3 regions of the Rhizobium sp. GW821-FHT14E12 genome follow, and region 2 is predicted to be linked to each of the others. Evidence: predicted binding sites of a transcription regulator. Region 2 holds the regulator's gene; each other region holds the start of a gene.
What was found. The regulator PhoB, encoded in region 2, activates phosphate uptake and scavenging genes when phosphate is short. The targets are predictions, from matches to a motif close to TGTCATNNANCTGTCAT.

Region 1 (5,917 bases), on a different contig from region 2:
GTGTGATCAAGGCGGAAGTCGTCCTGATTTCCAAGAAGTCGGACAATGACGATGCTCGCTGGGTTTTCCTCGACATCGGCAAGTTCGGCGGTCTGGCTGAAACCATGGACGAGGCGATCCGTTACCCGATCCGCACCGAGCGCGACGGCGACGAGATGGAACCTTGCATTATCGCCGGCCCGACCTGCGATTCGGCTGACGTGCTGTATGAAAAGAACCTCTATCCGCTGCCGGTGACGCTCACCATTGGCGACGAGGTCCTGATCGAAGGTACCGGCGCCTATACGACGACCTATTCGGCTGTAGCCTTCAACGGGTTCGACCCGCTGAAGTCCTACATCATCTAAGGCATGCATCCCGAAAAGTGCGCAGCGGTTTTCGGATAAGATCATGCCAAAGAAAAATCTCAGCTCAGGCTGAGGTCCGACTTCGCCGACCCCGTAATCAGCCGGGGCGGCACCTTCACAATTATTTGTCACCGCCGCTGATAACGGTATTGGGCACGGGAGGCCGAGATGGCCGCTGTTCTTGATTCTGTCCGCGCATTCTTTGCGCCGTCTACTTTCACGCTCGACCTGGAAAACGCAGGCGATGTCGTCGCTCGCGAAAATCTGCTCGATCAGGCCATGGGTGCTGACCGCCGCAAGAAGTCGTCCGAAAAGATCCGCCGCGGCCGCGTTCCGGCCGAGGGTCTGGCGCTTGTCGCCCGCGACCGCACCGGCCATGTCATCGGCACGGTTCGTCTGTGGAACGTCGAAGCAGGCGTTGATCGCGAAACCCGTCCGGTCGAAGCATTGCTGCTCGGCCCGCTGGCTGTCGATGCCGCCCATGAAGGCAAGGGCATCGGCTCGGCGCTGATGCGTGCGGCTATTCTCGAAGCCAAGAAGCGCGGTCATGGCGCCATCCTGCTGGTCGGCGATGCACCTTACTACGAGCGTTTCGGCTTCTTCGCCGAAAGGGCCCGTCATCTCGTCATGCCGGGGCCGTTCCAGCGCGACCGCTTCCTGGCGCTCGAGCTGAAGGAAGGCTGGCTTGCCGGCGCTGCCGGCATGATCATTGCCAGCGGCCGCAAACTGGCCCAGCCGCCGGTCGCAAAGGCCGCTTGAGGCTGATTTGCCTTCGCCCCGATGGGGCGAGGGCACGATCTCACTTTGCCGCCTTCACCCCATCCTTTGCCGGATCATATCCATCCGTCAGCGTCTTCAGAAACGCCACGACGTCCGCGATCTCGGCGTCGTTCAAGGCCGGGGCATCACCGCGCTTGCGGTTCATCGGCGCGTCGATGACATCGATATTCGCCTGATATTGCTGCGGTAAATCGTTGAATTTCCGCACTTGTCCGCTGGTATCCTTCGGGTAGATCTCTTCCGGATTGGTGTCGCGCTTGACGTAAAAGCGGGTGACATCCTCCAGCGAGCGGTAGACGCCATTGTGGAAGAAGACGCGGCGGCTGGCGACATTGCGCAGTGTTGGCGTCTTGAACAGCCCGCAATTCTGCGGCTGGGCGGAATAGGTGTCGTTGCGCAGCGGGCCGCAGATGCCGGTATCGTAATAATGCGGATCGGCATTGGCCGGAATATCCGGATTGCGCGGCGCGCCCAGCGCCTCGAATTCGAAATCGGTGAAGTTCGGCATCTGCCCGTCGCCCATCGTCTTGTCGAGATGGCAGGAGGCGCAATTGCCCTTGTTGGCGTCGTCGAACAGCTTCAGCCCGCGCTGTTCCGCATCTGAGAGCGTCGCCTTGCCGCGCAGATAATAGTCGTACTTGCTGGTATAGGGATGGAAGGAGGGCTCTTCGATTTGGTAGCGGGCAAGCGCGAAGCCGACTTCGGCAATCGCCATGTCCCGATCGTTGAGGACGTTGTTGCCGAAGAGGGCGGCGATGTCCTTGCCATAGCCCTGCTTCAGCTTCGCATAGACGGTGGCTACGTCGGCATTGGCCATTTCGAAGGGCGAGATCATCGGTTGCAGCGCCTGCTCCTCCAGCGAATCGACGCGGCCATCCCAGAACATCCCGCCTTGCGGCACCAGGTTTGCGGCGGCGGCATCGGCCTTGACGACGGCTTGCGCGGTCAGCGGCCCGGCAACGACTGCCGGTGTATTGGCGAGCGCCACGCCGGACGCCTCGGTCATGGGGGCCGCTTCCGCCGCCTCGTCGGCGGCACTTTCACCGATCGAGAAGGAGGGCGTCGACATCTTGTAGGCGAGGCTTGGCACGGTGCGGATGCCCGGCTGGTCGAGATGTGCCCCGCCAAGCTGCACGGAAAGCTCATTGGCCGGCGCATAGTGATTGTTCGGATCGTGACAGGTGGAACAGGACATCTGTCCGCCGCCGGACAGCGAGGGATCGTAGAACAGTTTCTTGCCGAGCTGGGCAACGGCGCTCAGTGGCGCCGTCTCCTCATAGGTATTCGTGGTCGAGGAGGCATCGGGGGCTGGCTGGTTCGCCATGCCGATGCTCGCCCCCGCGAGCGAGACGCCCGCGAGTGCGATGAGCGGCAGGAGACGGCGATTGGATTTCAGAGACATCGTCCGTCTCCTTTCTTCGCTTAGGACGCGCTGTTGCCGGTCTTCGTGTCGAGGATCAGCTTTGGCGTATCGCCCTTCGACCAGTCGAACATGGCGTTCAGCGAGCCGGAGATGGCATCGAACGAGCCGCCGCCGAGGCGTGCGCCGCCCATCCAGTTATCCTCGATGAAGCGCATGACGGAGGTCTGGTCGGTCAGCGTATGGTCGACGAAGTTGGACTTGGCGTAGGGCGAGATGACCAGCAGCGGCTGGCGCGTGCCGTAGCCACAGCGGCCTTGGGCCGGCTGGCCGCTAAGGCCCGGCAGCGGCGTACCGGTCGAGCAGCTGTCGCCGCTCAGCACGTCATAGCCCTTGATGCCGAGTTTCGACGGATTGACGACCGCGTGTGCGTGATCATACCAGCCGTCCGAGTCGTCGTAGAGGAGGATAATCGCGGTGTCCTTCCAGTCCGGCGAGTTCTGGACGGTGTTGACCACCTGCGTCACGAACTCCTGCTCGTCGAGCGGATCAGAATAGCCGGCATGGCCGTCCTGATAGGCGGGCGCCTTTAGGAAATTGACGGTCGGCATGCTGCCGTTTTTCAGAGCGGCATAGAAGTCGGTCACATCATACTGATGATTGGCGGCGTCGGTGGTGCCGATCGCGGCGACCGAGGACGGACGTGCATGCGTCGGGTTGGCCGTCGAGGCATAGTACTGAAATGGCTGGTGATGCGGAATGTAGTCGCCGTAGCTGACCCGGGTGACGGTCGAGGTCGTAGCGCGCTTGCAGCCGGTGGTACCGTCAGCGTTGGTCTGGGTCAGGTCGAAGCCGCCTTCGAAGAGGCCCCAGGTGATCTGGTGTTGGTTCAGCATGTCGCCGATGTTCTTGCCATACATCAAAGCGGTCTGGCCGACGGAACAGACGTCGCCAGTCGGGTCGAAGTCGCTGATGGCCGTCCAGCCACCATTGCCGTCGGGCACGATGCGGCCCTTGGAATAGGTGCCGTCCTTCTCCAGCGTGTAGCCGGGCGGCAGGATGACGCCATTGGTCTGGCCGGAGATCAGGTTCAGCGCGCCGGGGGTCGACGGGCCGAAATTGGTGGAGAAGGAATTGTCGTTCAGCGCATAGTGCTGGGCATAGTTCCACATGGCGGTGACGGTGTTGCCGTCATAATAGCCCATGACTTGGCCCTTGGTGCCGAATGCGCCGGCCGCACCCTTGGTGCCCTTGCCGGTATTGGCGGGGAAAAGATCCATTGCGAAGTTGTTGTAGGCCGCCTGTTCGGCGGTATAGCCGTGGTTCTGCGACTGCGTGGCCGCCTGCGTGCGGTCGAGGCGGAAGGGGGCAGCGGCGTCGGCGCCATTGGCTGCATTGGTCTTGTTCGGATTATTGTCGATGAGACCGGCATTGGCGAGCGTGTTGATATCGGCCGGCGTGTTGTCGGTGGCCTTGAATTCCGGCTCTCCGGCGACGTTTGCGGCCTTGGGGTAGGTCGCGAAATAATGGTCGAAGGAGACATTTTCCTGGAAGATGACGACCAGATGCTTGATCGGCGTGGCGGTATTCGTTGGCGGTGCCGTGTCAGCGGCGCCCGCGGTGGAACAGAGCGAAACAAGGGTAAGCGCGCTGCCGGCAGCAAGGGCGGCGCGACGCGAAAGACGGGTCATGGTGATATCCTCTCGAGTGGGGGCATTGCCCTGGCGCTTGGTTGCGCCGCGCCGGGGCAGAGGGAGCCATGCCGGGCTATCAAGCGTACATGACAGTTCCGTGACGGTGTGTCTCAGATAGGGTGGTGTCGCCCATGAGGGATGCGGCCAAGTGATTGATTTTACTGGGATGAAAAAGGGTGTCGTGTGCCGGTGAAATTGGCAGGATTGACCTGCTACCTTATGTCACGGGTGACATTGGCGCTCTCCAGCTGCCCCGCCCTTCGAGGGTCGTTTTGCTCCCACCTCAGGGTGAGGGCTAACCTTTGGTGCCCAGCCGCAGCAAGGGCTCGCTCGTTCGGTCTCTGCTTGGTGTTACGACGAGCTCACTCCACCTCATCCTGAGGTGCGCAGCGCCCCGAGCCTGTCGAAGGGGGCGGAGCCTCGAAGGATGAGGTGGCCACAGTACTCCATCGACTGAAAGTTAGATATTCTGATCCATCGTCTCGGCCGGGATCTCGTCGGCGGGGTGGATGCGGACGACCACGGCCGGGACGCCGGCGACGGTGCAGTGGGGTGGCACGGGTTTCACAACGACGCTGCCGGCCGCGACCTTGCTGAAGGCGCCGACTTCGATATTGCCGAGGATCTTTGCGCCGGCGCCGATCATCACGCCATGGCGGATCTTCGGATGACGGTCACCGGTTTCCTTGCCGGTGCCGCCGAGCGTGACGTTCTGCAGGATCGAGACTTCATCCTCGATGACGGCGGTCTCGCCGATGACGATGCCGGAACCGTGGTCGAGCATGATGGACGAGCCGATCTTTGCCGCCGGATGGATGTCCGGCCCGAAGACCAGCGAAGCGAGGTTGGACAACCAGCTGGCGATTTCCGGCCGGCCTTCCGTCCAGAGCGCATGGGCGATGCGATGGGTCTGCAAGGCGTGGAAGCCCTTGAGATTGAGCAGCGCATGCAGATAGGTCGTGCAGGCGGGATCGCGGGTGCGGACGGCAACGAGGTCGGCCTCTGTCGCCGGCAGGATCTCGGAGTGGCGCGTCAGCACATCATGAAACAGCGCGAACAGATCGCCGGTTTCGATCTTGGCGACGGAAAGTCTGGCGACCAGGACATTGGCGAGGCTTTCGGCATCCGACTGGGTGGCGATGATCTGCGTTGCGAGCAGCGGCTTCAGTGTCGGTTCGCGGCCGGCCAGATCGATGGCCTCATGGCGGATCACATCCCAGACGCTGCCCGGTGCGGCAGTGGAATGTCCGGCAATTGCCGTACCTGTCTGGGACATAGTCCTGTCTTTCTCGTCAGGCGGAAATATCAACAACGCCGCAATCGCCGGCCTCGGAGGCAAAGGCGAGCAGCTTGCCGGATTTGCTCCAGCTCATCGAGGTGATCGCACCTTTGCCCGGACGGCGCAAGAGTGCCTCCTTGGCGTCGCCGATGCGCACGGCAAGGATCATGCCGTCGATGAAGCCGATCGCCAGGATGTCTTCCACCGGATGGAACTTGACTGAGGTTGCCATGATGTTGGCGCGGGTGCCGAGCTCCTGCGGCGCCTTGCCCATCGGGCCGTCCTTGCTCTGGAACGGCCAGACGATCGCCGCTGGTGCACCGGACGAGGCGAGCCACTTGCCCTTGGCGGACCAGGAGAGCGACTTCACCTTGGCGGGATAGCCGGTCATGCGCATATGTCGGGCTTCGCCACCCGGCTTGCTATCGAGCTTCCAGCCGTGCAGGGCGTTTTCCTG
Region 2 (5,917 bases):
CGGCGCTGGTAGAGGGAGAAGACGGAATGAACATGATGACGGAAGCCGCAGGCGAGAAGGCATTGGCCAGGAAGATGACGACGATCCCCTACAAGATGATCGGCCAGGACGTCTCGGTCTATTATGGTGACAAGCGCGCCCTGTTCGGTGTGGACCTGAACATCCGCGTCAATACGGTCACCGCGCTGATCGGCCCTTCCGGCTGCGGCAAATCCACCTTCTTGCGCTGCTTGAACCGGATGAACGACACGATCGATACCTGCCGCGTCACCGGCAAGATCACGCTCGACGATCAGGATATCTATGACAGCGCCATCGATGTCGTGGAGCTGCGTGCTCGCGTCGGCATGGTGTTCCAAAAGCCCAATCCCTTCCCGAAGTCGATCTACGAGAACGTCGCCTACGGCCCGCGTATCCATGGGCTGCATCGCTCCAAGGCCGATCTCGACCATATCGTCGAAACCAGCCTGCAGAAGGCCGGTCTCTGGGGCGAGGTGAAGGACCGGCTGCTGGAAGCCGGCACCAGCCTGTCGGGCGGCCAGCAGCAGCGCCTCTGCATCGCCCGCGCCGTCGCCGTCAGCCCGGAAGTCATTCTCATGGACGAGCCGTGCTCGGCGCTCGATCCCATCGCCACGGCCAAGGTCGAGGAACTGATTCACGAGCTGCGGGAAAACTTCACGATCGTCATCGTGACGCATTCCATGCAGCAGGCCGCCCGCGTCTCGCAACGCACCGCAATGTTTCACCTCGGCCATTTGGTCGAGGAGAACGATACCGATAAGATGTTCACCAATCCCGACGATTTCCGCACGCAGGATTACATCATGGGCCGTTTTGGTTGATGATATCCCGCGCGCGGCTCCCTTCACACGTTTCACCCTGAGGATAGAAAAATGGTCTCCACTCACATTCTCTCTGCCTATGACGAAGACCTGAAGTTCCTGACGCGCCGCATTGCGGAAATGGGCGGTCTGGCGGAGCAGATGGTCAGCGACAGCGTCCGCGCCCTGGTGCATGGCGATGCCGCCCTTGCACAGAAGGTCATTTCCGACGACGTCGTCCTCGACCACGCCGAACGCGAAGTCGGCGACAAGGCGATCGTCACCATCGCGCGTCGCCAGCCGATGGCGGCCGACCTGCGCGAAATCATGGGCTCCATTCGCATCGCCGCCGATCTGGAGCGCGTCGGCGACCTCGGCAAGAACACCGCCAAGCGCGTCATCGCCGTGCAGGGCCACGGTGTTCCGCGCCGCCTGGCGCGCGGCATCGAGCATCTTTCCGAACTGGCGCTCAGCCAGCTCAAGGAAGTGCTCGACGTCTACACGACCCGTTCGCCCGACAAGGCCGTCTCGATCCGTGAGCGCGACGAGGAAATCGATGCGATGTACACCTCGCTCTTCCGCGAGATGCTGACCTACATGATGGAAGATCCGCGCAACATCACCACCTGCACGCATCTTCTCTTCTGCGCCAAGAACATCGAGCGCATCGGCGACCATGCCACCAACATCGCCGAGACGATCTATTACATGGCGACCGGCAGCCAGCCGGAAGGCGAGCGCCCGAAAGACGATACCGCCAACACCGTCGGTGCGGTGACGGAATAACGAAGACGCCAAGAAAAGGAGACCAGAGACGCATGGTTCCGAGAGTTGCTGTTGTAGAAGACGAAGAAGCGCTCAGCGTTCTGCTGCGCTATAATCTTGAGGCTGAAGGCTTCGAGGTCGACACCATTCTGAGAGGCGACGAAGCCGAGCTTCGCCTCCAGGAGCGCATCCCCGATCTTCTGATCCTTGACTGGATGCTCCCCGGCGTGTCCGGTATCGAACTCTGCCGCCGGCTGCGCATGCGGCCGGAGACCGAGCGCCTGCCGATCATCATGCTCACCGCCCGCGGCGAGGAAAGCGAGCGCGTGCGCGGCCTTTCCACCGGCGCGGACGATTATGTCGTCAAGCCGTTCTCGACGCCGGAGCTGATGGCTCGCGTCAAGGCGATGCTGCGTCGCGCCCGTCCGGAGGTTCTCTCCACGGTGTTGCGCTGTGGCGACATCGAACTGGACCGCGAGACCCATCGCGTTCACCGCAAGAGCCGCGAAGTGCGGTTGGGGCCGACCGAATTCCGCCTGCTGGAATTCCTGATGGCTTCGCCGAGCCGCGTCTTCTCGCGGTCGCAGCTCCTCGACGGTGTCTGGGGACATGACATCTATGTCGACGAACGCACCGTCGACGTCCATGTCGGACGTCTGCGCAAGGCGCTGAACTTCTCCAATATGCAGGATGTCATCCGCACCGTTCGCGGCGCGGGTTATTCCATGGAAGCCTGAGCGGGAAACCGGTCAGTCATCCAACATAGCGGCGGAAACAGAAAACGGGCCTTTCGGCCCGTTTCTTTCATTTCGGCTATGGGGCATCTCAACCGCGGGGTTGAGCCGCCGGCCGGCGCCGTTCATGCACCGGCTGGTAGGCCATGCGCTGATGGTAGCCGCAATAGGGCGATGCATCCGGGCTGTCGTTGCCGCAGAAATGGAAGTCATCCTTCAGCGGATCGCCGACCGGCCACTTGCAGGTGCGCTCGGTGAGTTCCGTCAGGCCGAGGCGGCGCGAAATCGGAACAACCACATTGGCGGCCGGACGATATTCGATCTCATTGACCGTATCGATCTCGACTTCTTCCTTGAGCATCGTCGCGCCCTGCTGACGGGTAACCGTGCGGGTTGCAACGCGCGAGGCGTAGTTCGGTGCGCGCGGCGCCGAGGTGTTGCGCTTCTGCGCTCGGGCGGCCGTCGCCGTGCCGCCGGCCTTCGCTCGGCCCGGCAGGCTCAAGCGATGCACCTTGCCGATGACGGCGTTACGACTGACACCACCAAGCTGCGCCGCGATCTGGCTCGCGCTCAAACCCTCGGACCACAGCTTCTTCAGCTTCTCGACGCGTTCGTCTGTCCAATTCATGCCCTGTCTCCGCTGTCGCGTTTCCGATGGCAGAATCCTTCACCATTGCCTCGCATTAGGGCGAGGCGCGAAACGCTTAAAAATTGTGGTGACTAGTTCCGCCGCATGCAGTCTAGTAATTGGGGTTTAACCTAGTGTGAGGCTGACTCCGTGACAAGACACGCATGATTCCTGGGGAATCGATTTCGGGGTTTTCCCCAACTTGCTTGTCCAAGCGTGGCATTTTTGCAATATTAGCAGTTGAAGACATACCTCTCGTCGAGAGGCGCTCTGCCGCGCCTGCTAAATCGCCTGTTTTGTTGACATTGCGGTGCAAAACATCAATAGTGCCTCAGCCGCCGCAAGGCGGCATTTTTGATTTTTCCGGGCCCGTTTCACTTGAAGGAAACGATTGGCCCTAAAAGTTGTGATCGAGGAGATACGGGCCATGGCTGAAACCGCGCCGCTTTATGACACCTATATGCGTGCTCCGCTGCGGTTTGAGCGAGGAGAGGGCGTATGGCTGTTCACGGAGACAGGCGAGCGCTATCTCGATTTCGCCGCCGGTGTTGCGGTGAATTCGCTTGGCCATGCACATCCCCATCTGGTTGCGGAACTGAAGGCGCAGGCCGATAAGGTCTGGCACCTGTCGAACCTCTATGAGGTGCCGGGCCAGGAGAAGTTGTCGAAGCGCCTGACGGAAGCCACCTTTGCCGACAAGGTGTTCTTCACCAATTCCGGTGCCGAGGCGCTGGAATGCGCGATCAAGACGGCGCGGCGCTACCAGTTCTCCAAGGGCCATCCCGAGAAATTCCATATCATCACCTTCGAAGGTGCCTTCCACGGCCGCACGATCGCGACGATCGCCGCCGGCGGACAGGAGAAGTATCTCGAAGGTTTCGGCCCGAAGGCACCGGGCTTCGACCAGGTGCCCTTCGGCGATCTCGACGCCGTGCGTGCCGCTGTCACCGATGCGACGGCCGGGATTCTCATTGAGCCCGTGCAGGGCGAGGGCGGCATCCGCCCCGCGACCAACGAGTTCCTGCGCGGCCTGCGCCAGATCTGCGACGAGCATGGCCTTCTTCTGATCCTTGACGAGGTCCAGTGCGGCGTCGGCCGTACCGGCAAGCTCTTTGCCCATGAATGGTCCGGCGTCACGCCCGACATCATGGCCGTGGCCAAGGGTATCGGCGGCGGTTTCCCGCTCGGTGCCTGCCTTGCGACGGCGGAAGCCGCTTCGGGCATGAAGGCCGGCACGCATGGCTCGACCTATGGCGGCAATCCGCTCGCCATGGCAGTCGGCAATGCCGTGCTCGATATCGTGCTGGCTGATGGCTTCCTGCAGCATGTGCGCGACATCGCACTGGTCTTCCGCCAGGGCCTGGCTTCGCTTCAGGATCGTTTCCCCGATATCATCGAGGATGTCCGCGGCGAGGGCCTGATGCTCGGCATCAAGGCTGCCATTCCGCAGGCGGAGCTGTTGCAGGCAATCCGCGCCGAGCATCTTTTGGGCGTGCCGGCCGGCGACAACGTCATCCGTCTGCTGCCGCCGCTGGTGGTGACTGCAGAGGAAGCGCGCGAAGGCATTGCCCGCATCGAACGCGCGGCAGAATCCGTGCGCGCCGCTCGCGTCAAAAAGTCGGCCTAAATCCAGCGCCCGCTGTCGGGGCGTTTCTGCCCCACGCGGGCGTTGTTGTTTTCTAGAGTACAGGTAGGAACATGGCTTCTCCGAAACACTTTCTCGATCTCTCGGCCGTCGCGGCTGCCGATCTGCGCAGCATCATCGATGATGCCATCGTGCGAAAGCAGGCGCTAAAGGCGGGCACGGCCGACAAGCCGCTTGCCGGCAAGATGCTGGCGATGATCTTCGAGAAACCCTCCACCCGAACCCGCGTTTCCTTCGATGTCGGCATGCGCCAGCTCGGTGGCGAGACGTTGTTCCTGTCAGGCACCGAGATGCAGCTTGGCCGGGCTGAGACGATCGGCGATACGGCGAAGGTGCTGTCGCGCTATGTCGACGCCATCATGATCCGCACGACGGAGCATTCGCGTCTATTGGAGCTGGCCGAACATGCGACCGTGCCGGTCATCAATGCGCTGACCGATGACACGCATCCCTGCCAGATCATGGCTGACATCATGACCTTCGAGGAGCATCGCGGCCCGATCAAGGGCAAGACCATTGCCTGGACCGGCGACGGCAACAATGTGCTGCATTCGCTGATCGAGGGGGCCGCCCGCTTCGACTATCGCATGAACATGGCCGTACCCCTTGGTTCCGAGCCAAAGGATCACTATTTGAACTGGGCCCGCAACCAGGGCGCCGAAATCATGCTCTCGCATGATGCCGACCGTGCGGTCGCTGGCGTTGATTGCGTGGTAACCGATACCTGGGTTTCCATGAATCAGGAACACCGGGCTCGCGGTCACAACGTCTTCCAGCCCTATCAGGTCAACCAGGCTTTGATGGCACAGGCCGGCAAGGACGCTTTGTTCATGCATTGCCTGCCTGCGCATCGCGGGGAGGAAGTGACGGATGAAGTGATCGATGGTCCGCAATCCGTTGTTTTCGATGAGGCGGAAAACCGCCTTCATGCGCAAAAGTCGATTCTTGCTTGGTGCCTGGGCGCGATCTGAGGATATAGAACCGCGAGTTTGATGCCGCGGGCGCAGTAGGAGTATAGCAATGGCGGAAAGTGCAGCCTCGCTGGGTCAATTCGATTTTGCCGGCGACGATCATGTCGTTCCCTTTCAGGTCGAAGGTCTTGATGTGCGCGGCCGCGCCGTGCAGCTCGGGCCTTTGCTGGACGCAATTCTCGCCCGGCACAATTATCCGGCCCCCGTTGCCCGGCTTTTGGCCGAGGCCGTGGTGCTGACCGTCTTGCTCGGCACCTCGCTGAAGTTCGAGGGCAAGTTCACCGTGCAGACCAAGGGCGACGGACCGGTCGATCTTCTGGTCGCCGATTTCGCCACGCCGGAAAATGTCCGCG
Region 3 (5,917 bases), on a different contig from region 2:
TATGCCGAATCGCTCTATCCTGCCGAGAGCAACCACCTGCTAGATCTGAGCTCATTGGAAAACCCGGAAGTGACCTTCTGGGTTGCGCGGCTGGATGGCGATATCGTCGGCTGCTGCTCGCTGGTCGAGGCGGGTGATGGCACGGCCGAGATCAAGCGCATGTTCGTCGATCCGATCGCCAGGGGACAAAAGGTCGCTCTAAGGCTGATGGACGTGCTTGAAGGGACGGCGGCGGAACGGAAGCTGACGGCGGTGCGGCTGGAAACCGGGATATACCAGCCGGAAGCCATCGCTCTCTACCGCAAGTTCGGCTATGTGGAGATCGAACCATTCGGCGAGTACAAACCCGATCCGCTCAGCCTGTTCATGGAAAAGACCCTGTCCCCGTAGGCAGGATCTGATCAGCCTTCGGAACCATCCCGGATTTTCAATTGCAGTTCCGGCTCTTGGGCGTGCTGTTCCTCTGTCAGCTCGGCCTCACGAATCCACTCGCGCCAGATCGCGACGATGATGGCCATCAGCACCGGGCCGATGAAGAGGCCGAGGAACCCCATGGTCTTGACGCCACCGACAAGGCCGAAAAAGGTCGGCAGGAAGGGCAGCTTGATCGGCCCGCCGACGAGCTTCGGCCGCAACGTCTTGTCGACGATGAAGAGTTCGACTGTGCCCCAGACAAACAGGGCGATACCCGCCCATAGCGAACCGCTGGCGACAAGGTAGATGGAGACGAGCGACATGGAGAGCGGCGCACCGCCCGGCACCAGCGCCATGACACCAGTGAGAACACCGAGCGTGATCGCCGATGGCGCTCCCGCAATCCAATAGGCAACGCCAAGCACGATGCCTTCGCCGATGGCGATCAGCGTCATGCCCATGACCGTGGAACTGATCGTCGCCGGCACGACGCGGGAAATGCGCTCCCAGCGGTTCGGCAGGATGCGTTCGCCCAACAGATCGACCTGGCGGACGAACATCGAGCCGTCGCGGTATATGAAAAACAACGCGATCAGCATGAAAAGCAAGGTCAGAATGACATGAAAGGCACCGCCACCGGCGGCAAGCACCGCGCGGTAGATATTGCCGATATGCGCGCCGCTGATGAGTTGCGCCAATTCGCCGATGGAACCGGGGCTACCAATATACTGCGTCCACTGATCGCCAAGCCAGGAGCCGACCATCGGCAGCGCCAGAATCCACTGCGGCGGCGGAGCGCCGTCGCGGTTGACATGCACGGCCCAGCCAAACCATTCGCGCACCTCGCCAGCCATATAGATGGCGGAAAGCACGATTGGCAGCACCAGGAAGGTGACGATAAAGGCAATGGCAATGGCGGCGGCGAGCGTCGTGTTGCCGCCGGTGCGGCGCAGAAGGTCGCTGTAGAGCGGCCAGGTGGCAAAACCTATCACGGCCGCTGCCAGCACAGGGATCAGGAAGCCGTAGAAGAAATAAATGCCGGCCGCGGCAATCAGGATCAGCAGCCAGCGTGCCGCCGAAATGGACGGAATAAGGGCCATGCGTGAAGGCGCGGTAGGCCCCAGCCACCGTGGTTCCCTCTGCTTTTGACGTTCGAATACACCCACCGGACTTGTTTTACCTTTTTTATTCGATCAACCGGTTATGGGCCATGATCTAGGCCGATTCAAGGGCCGCAACCCGAAAGCCTATATAATCCGTTGTCATGACGGCAAGACGACTACCAATGCGGGCAAGAGACGACTGGCGTTAAGATGGCCGACGAAGAACCTTGAAGGCGAAGAACTGGGTCTTCTGCGTCGGATTGAAATTATTGTCGGCAACAAAGATCAGCACATCCGTGCCGTCCTTTGCCTTGCCGAAGGTGACACCTTCGATATTGTCGGGTGCGAGGCCCAGCGCGCGCAAATCCATGACCTGGGTTTTGCGTACCGGCACGATGCGCTGATCGGTCTTTGCGAGCGATGGGATCGCGGAAACATCGGTTGCGCCGTCGAGATCGAACATGTTGATGACCACCGAGTTGCCGATATCCTGCGCATAGCCACGCTCGACCGACAGCCCATGCCGGTCATCCAGCGCCAGGATTTCCGACATGCCGAAATCGTTCCAGCCACCGGGCTTGGCCGGCGCCTGCGGGATCGGTGATATCGGATAGACATATTGCGCTTTCTGTTCGCCCGTGGCCGCATCGTAACGGATGATGCGGGCAAGCGTGCCATTGGTCAGCGTCGTCATCGGCCCGTCCTGATAAAGTGCGGACTCCATGCCGACGAGAAGATCGCCACTGGTGAGGAACGTCAGACCCTCGAAGGCGAGGTTATCGCGGATACCCGTGCTCTTGTCGGCGGTGGGGGCAAAGCCTTCGGGCAAAGGCAATTCTCGCACGAAGCTGCCATCGCGATTGGCGACGCGCACGAATGGCGGCAACAGCTGCTTGCCGTCGCCTTCGCTGCTCCAATAGATGCCGTCCTTGCCGATGCGGATCGATTCGGAATCAACCGTGCGGAACGCGAAAGGCTGACCGTTCTTGTCCTTCAGCGTCACATGATCGAGCACCGTCACGCCCTTGAGGCCGTCGGCGCCGACATCGATGTCGAGATCGTAGAAGCGAGCCGGTGCCCTTTCGGAACGGTCGTCGCTGATCGAGATATAGTGACCGGTCGAGGGATCGAAATCGATACCGGAGAGACCGCCGACCTCGACGCCGTTTTCCACGAAGCCCGTCGGAATGTCGTACTCACCGAGATAGGAGAGACTGATACCGGCCTTGCAGTCGCCGAAGGGGCAGGGCACGTCAACAACCGCACCGATATCGGCGGCGCGGGCGGTGGTGCAGAGAAGAAGGGCAAGAGCGGCGGTCGGCAGGAAGGGCTTCATCATGGCGATATCGTTACATCCGGATCATGAGCTGGCGGGTTCGCGCCGCATCTATGCATCCGACCATGACGCTTTCGTTACGGATCGCGCTCCATGCCCTAAAAATATCGGGAAATCGATTTTGCCGCAGCCGCCGAAGCGCGGCTGTCAGATATCCAGATTTTCCGCAAATGCCGCGCGTTCCTGGATGAAGCGGAAGCGGGCCTCGGGTTTGGTGCCCATGAGGTTGTCGACGGCGTCGCGCGTGCCTTCGAAATCCACCTCGTCGATCACGACGCGCAACAGCGTACGCTTGGAAGGGTCCATCGTCGTTTCCTTAAGCTGAGCGGGAAGCATTTCGCCCAAGCCTTTGAATCGGCTGATTTCGACCTTGCCCTTGCCCTTGAAATCGCTCTCCATCAGCTCCAGCCGATGGGCGTCGTCGCGGGCATAGATGGATTTCGAGCCCTGCGTGATTTTGTAGAGCGGCGGCACGGCCAGGAAGAGGTGGCCGCCACGAACCAGCTCGGGCATTTCCTGATAGAAGAAGGTGATCAGCAGCGAGGCGATATGAGCGCCATCGACGTCGGCATCGGTCATGACGACGATGCGCTGATAGCGAAGGTCTTCCTCGCGATATTTCGAGCGCGTGCCGCAACCGAGCGCCTGAACCAGATCGGAAATCTGCTGGTTGGCGGAGAGCTTTTCGCGGCCGGCGCTGGCGACGTTGAGGATCTTGCCGCGCAGCGGCAGGATCGCCTGGTTCATGCGGTTGCGCGCCTGCTTGGCGGAGCCGCCAGCAGAATCACCTTCGACGAGAAAGAGTTCGGCGCCTTCGGCGGTGTTCTGCGAACAATCGGCAAGCTTGCCGGGCAGGCGCAGTTTACGCACGGCCGTCTTGCGATTGACTTCCTTCTCCTTACGCCGGCGCAGCCGCTCCTCGGAACGTTCGATCACCCATTCCAGCAGCTTTTCGGCTTCTGTCGGATTGTCGGTGAGATAGTGATCGAAGGGATCGCGCAACGCGTTTTCAACGATGCGCTGCGCCTCGACGGTCGCAAGCCTGTCCTTGGTCTGGCCGACGAATTCCGGCTCACGAATGAAGATGGACAGCATGCCGACACCGGAGATCATCACGTCGTCGGTGGTAATGCCGGCGGCGCGCTTGTTCTGCGTCAGCTCGGCATAATTCTTCAGCCCCTTGGTCAGCGCGATGCGCAGGCCGGCCTCGTGCGTGCCGCCTTCGGGGGTGGGGATGGTGTTGCAATAGGAATGAACCTGCGGGTCGCCGCCATACCAGGTGATCGCCCATTCCAGTGAGCCATGGCCGGTTCCCTTCTCCGACTTGCCGGAGAATATTTCGCGGGTGACGGTGAACTCGTTGCCCATCGTCGCCTTGAGATAATCCTTCAGGCCGCCGGGGAAATGGAAGACGGCCTTGTCGGGAATATCCGAGCCTGCCGGCGCCAATTCCGGATCACAACTCCAGCGGATTTCGACGCCGCCGAAGAGATAGGCCTTGGAGCGGGCCATGCGGAAAACGCGGGCCGGATCGAACTTGGCGTGATCGCCGAAGATCTGCGGATCAGGGTGGAAACGAACACGGGTGCCGCGGCGGTTATGGACATCGCCCAACTCTTCAAGGCCGCCCTGCGGCACACCGCGCGAAAAGCGCTGGCGATAGAGCTTGCGGTTGCGGGCAACCTCGACTTCGAGATCGTCGGAGAGCGCATTGACGACGGAAACGCCAACGCCGTGCAGACCGCCAGAGGTCTCGTAGGCCTTGCCGTCGAACTTGCCGCCGGCATGCAGCTTGGTCATGATGACCTCAAGCGTCGATTTGCCCGGCACCTGCGGATGGTTTTCAACCGGAATGCCACGGCCGTTATCGGTGACAGTCAGGTAACCGCGCTGGTCGAGATGCACTTCGATGAAATCGGCGTGACCGGCAACGGCCTCGTCCATGGAGTTGTCGATGACTTCGGCGAAGAGATGATGCAGCGCTTTCTCGTCGGTGCCGCCGATATACATGCCGGGGCGCATACGCACCGGTTCGAGCCCTTCGAGGACGCGGATCGAATTCGCACCGTATTCCTCGGCGGACGAGGTTGTCGGAACTGCGCGCGGGGCAGGGGCAGGAGCGGCCGCAGGGCTTTCAACCTTTGCGGCCGGCTTTTCCGCCGTTTCGGGCTTCGGCGAAACCGGCAGTCCGGAGAAGAGATCGTTGCTGTTATCCATGGAGCTGTTCAGATTTATCCTTGAAGGGGTCACACCCCAGAATCATCACATTTGCCGTCGATGCCGCGAATCACCTTGATTCTGCCAGAAACGACGTTCTAACGCGATGGCGCCCCGATGACGGGACAAATTCGAAAAAAGATTTGCGTTGCCGGGCGACGAATGGCAAGCCCGTGAGCCTATCGAGGAAAGTCTCCGCATGCGAATGTCCACAGCTCATTTGTCGATACTAGCCGCAATTGCGGCCTTTTTGCCGCTGACCGTCGCCTCTGACGTCGCCGCCGAAGCGCTGAAGCCCTTCAAGGATGAACTGTTTTCCAGCCAGACGGTCATCGAAAGCCATGACAATGGCGCCTTCCAGACGATCGACTATCAGGAAATGCGCGACATCAACGGCCGCGACCAGATCCCGGAAAAGCGGGTCAAGCCGGCCTATGTCGAAACTGGCGTGCGCTGGAAAGCGCAACAGGACGAGACCTTGCCGCTTGGCGATCGCAAGCTCGATGTCACGCGCATCGGCCCGGCATCCGGACAGGCTTTCACGGTGATCTTCATCCATGGCCGCGGCGGCGACCGTCGGCTGGGGTCGAACGACTACACCTTCGGCGGCAACTTCAACCGGCTGAAGAACCTCGCCTACAACAATGGCGGCACCTATTATGCCCCGAGCGTCAAAAGCTTCGACAGCAATGGCGTCGACGATATCGCAGCCTTGATCCGCTATTCCTATGAGAAGTCGGGTGGCAAGCCGGTGATCCTCACCTGTGCCTCCATGGGTAGCTTCGTCTGCTGGGGCATCACCCGCGATGCCGAGAGCGTCAAACGCCTGAAGGGCATGGCGATCTTG

Region 1: AC1RO0_RS07385 (phospholipase C) is a predicted target of PhoB. The motif match lies at 4,268-4,284, and genes of this name have one in related genera.
Region 3: AC1RO0_RS01490 (esterase-like activity of phytase family protein) is a predicted target of PhoB. The motif match lies at 2,919-2,935, and genes of this name have one in related genera.

Annotation. Positions count from the first base shown of each region.
Region 1 covers NZ_JBXAPH010000001.1:1,499,793-1,505,709, reverse strand. The annotation lists gene odc2 (ornithine/lysine decarboxylase) at 1-347, shown strand, start outside; gene AC1RO0_RS07395 (GNAT family N-acetyltransferase) at 516-1,106, shown strand; gene AC1RO0_RS07390 (cytochrome-c peroxidase) at 1,147-2,529, opposite strand; gene AC1RO0_RS07385 (phospholipase C) at 2,550-4,178, opposite strand; gene cysE (serine O-acetyltransferase) at 4,642-5,457, opposite strand; gene AC1RO0_RS07375 (WD40 repeat domain-containing protein) at 5,474-5,917, opposite strand, start outside.
Region 2 covers NZ_JBXAPH010000006.1:220,050-225,966, reverse strand. The annotation lists gene pstA (phosphate ABC transporter permease PstA) at 1-12, shown strand, start outside; gene pstB (phosphate ABC transporter ATP-binding protein PstB) at 27-842, shown strand; gene phoU (phosphate signaling complex protein PhoU) at 894-1,607, shown strand; gene phoB (phosphate regulon transcriptional regulator PhoB) at 1,640-2,323, shown strand; gene AC1RO0_RS22095 (GcrA family cell cycle regulator) at 2,412-2,948, opposite strand; gene AC1RO0_RS22090 (aspartate aminotransferase family protein) at 3,376-4,575, shown strand; gene argF (ornithine carbamoyltransferase) at 4,647-5,564, shown strand; gene AC1RO0_RS22080 (Hsp33 family molecular chaperone) at 5,614-5,917, shown strand, end outside.
Region 3 covers NZ_JBXAPH010000001.1:292,980-298,896, reverse strand. The annotation lists gene AC1RO0_RS01500 (GNAT family N-acetyltransferase) at 1-390, shown strand, start outside; gene AC1RO0_RS01495 (AI-2E family transporter) at 402-1,580, opposite strand; gene AC1RO0_RS01490 (esterase-like activity of phytase family protein) at 1,723-2,856, opposite strand; gene parE (DNA topoisomerase IV subunit B) at 3,001-5,070, opposite strand; gene AC1RO0_RS01480 (dienelactone hydrolase family protein) at 5,270-5,917, shown strand, end outside.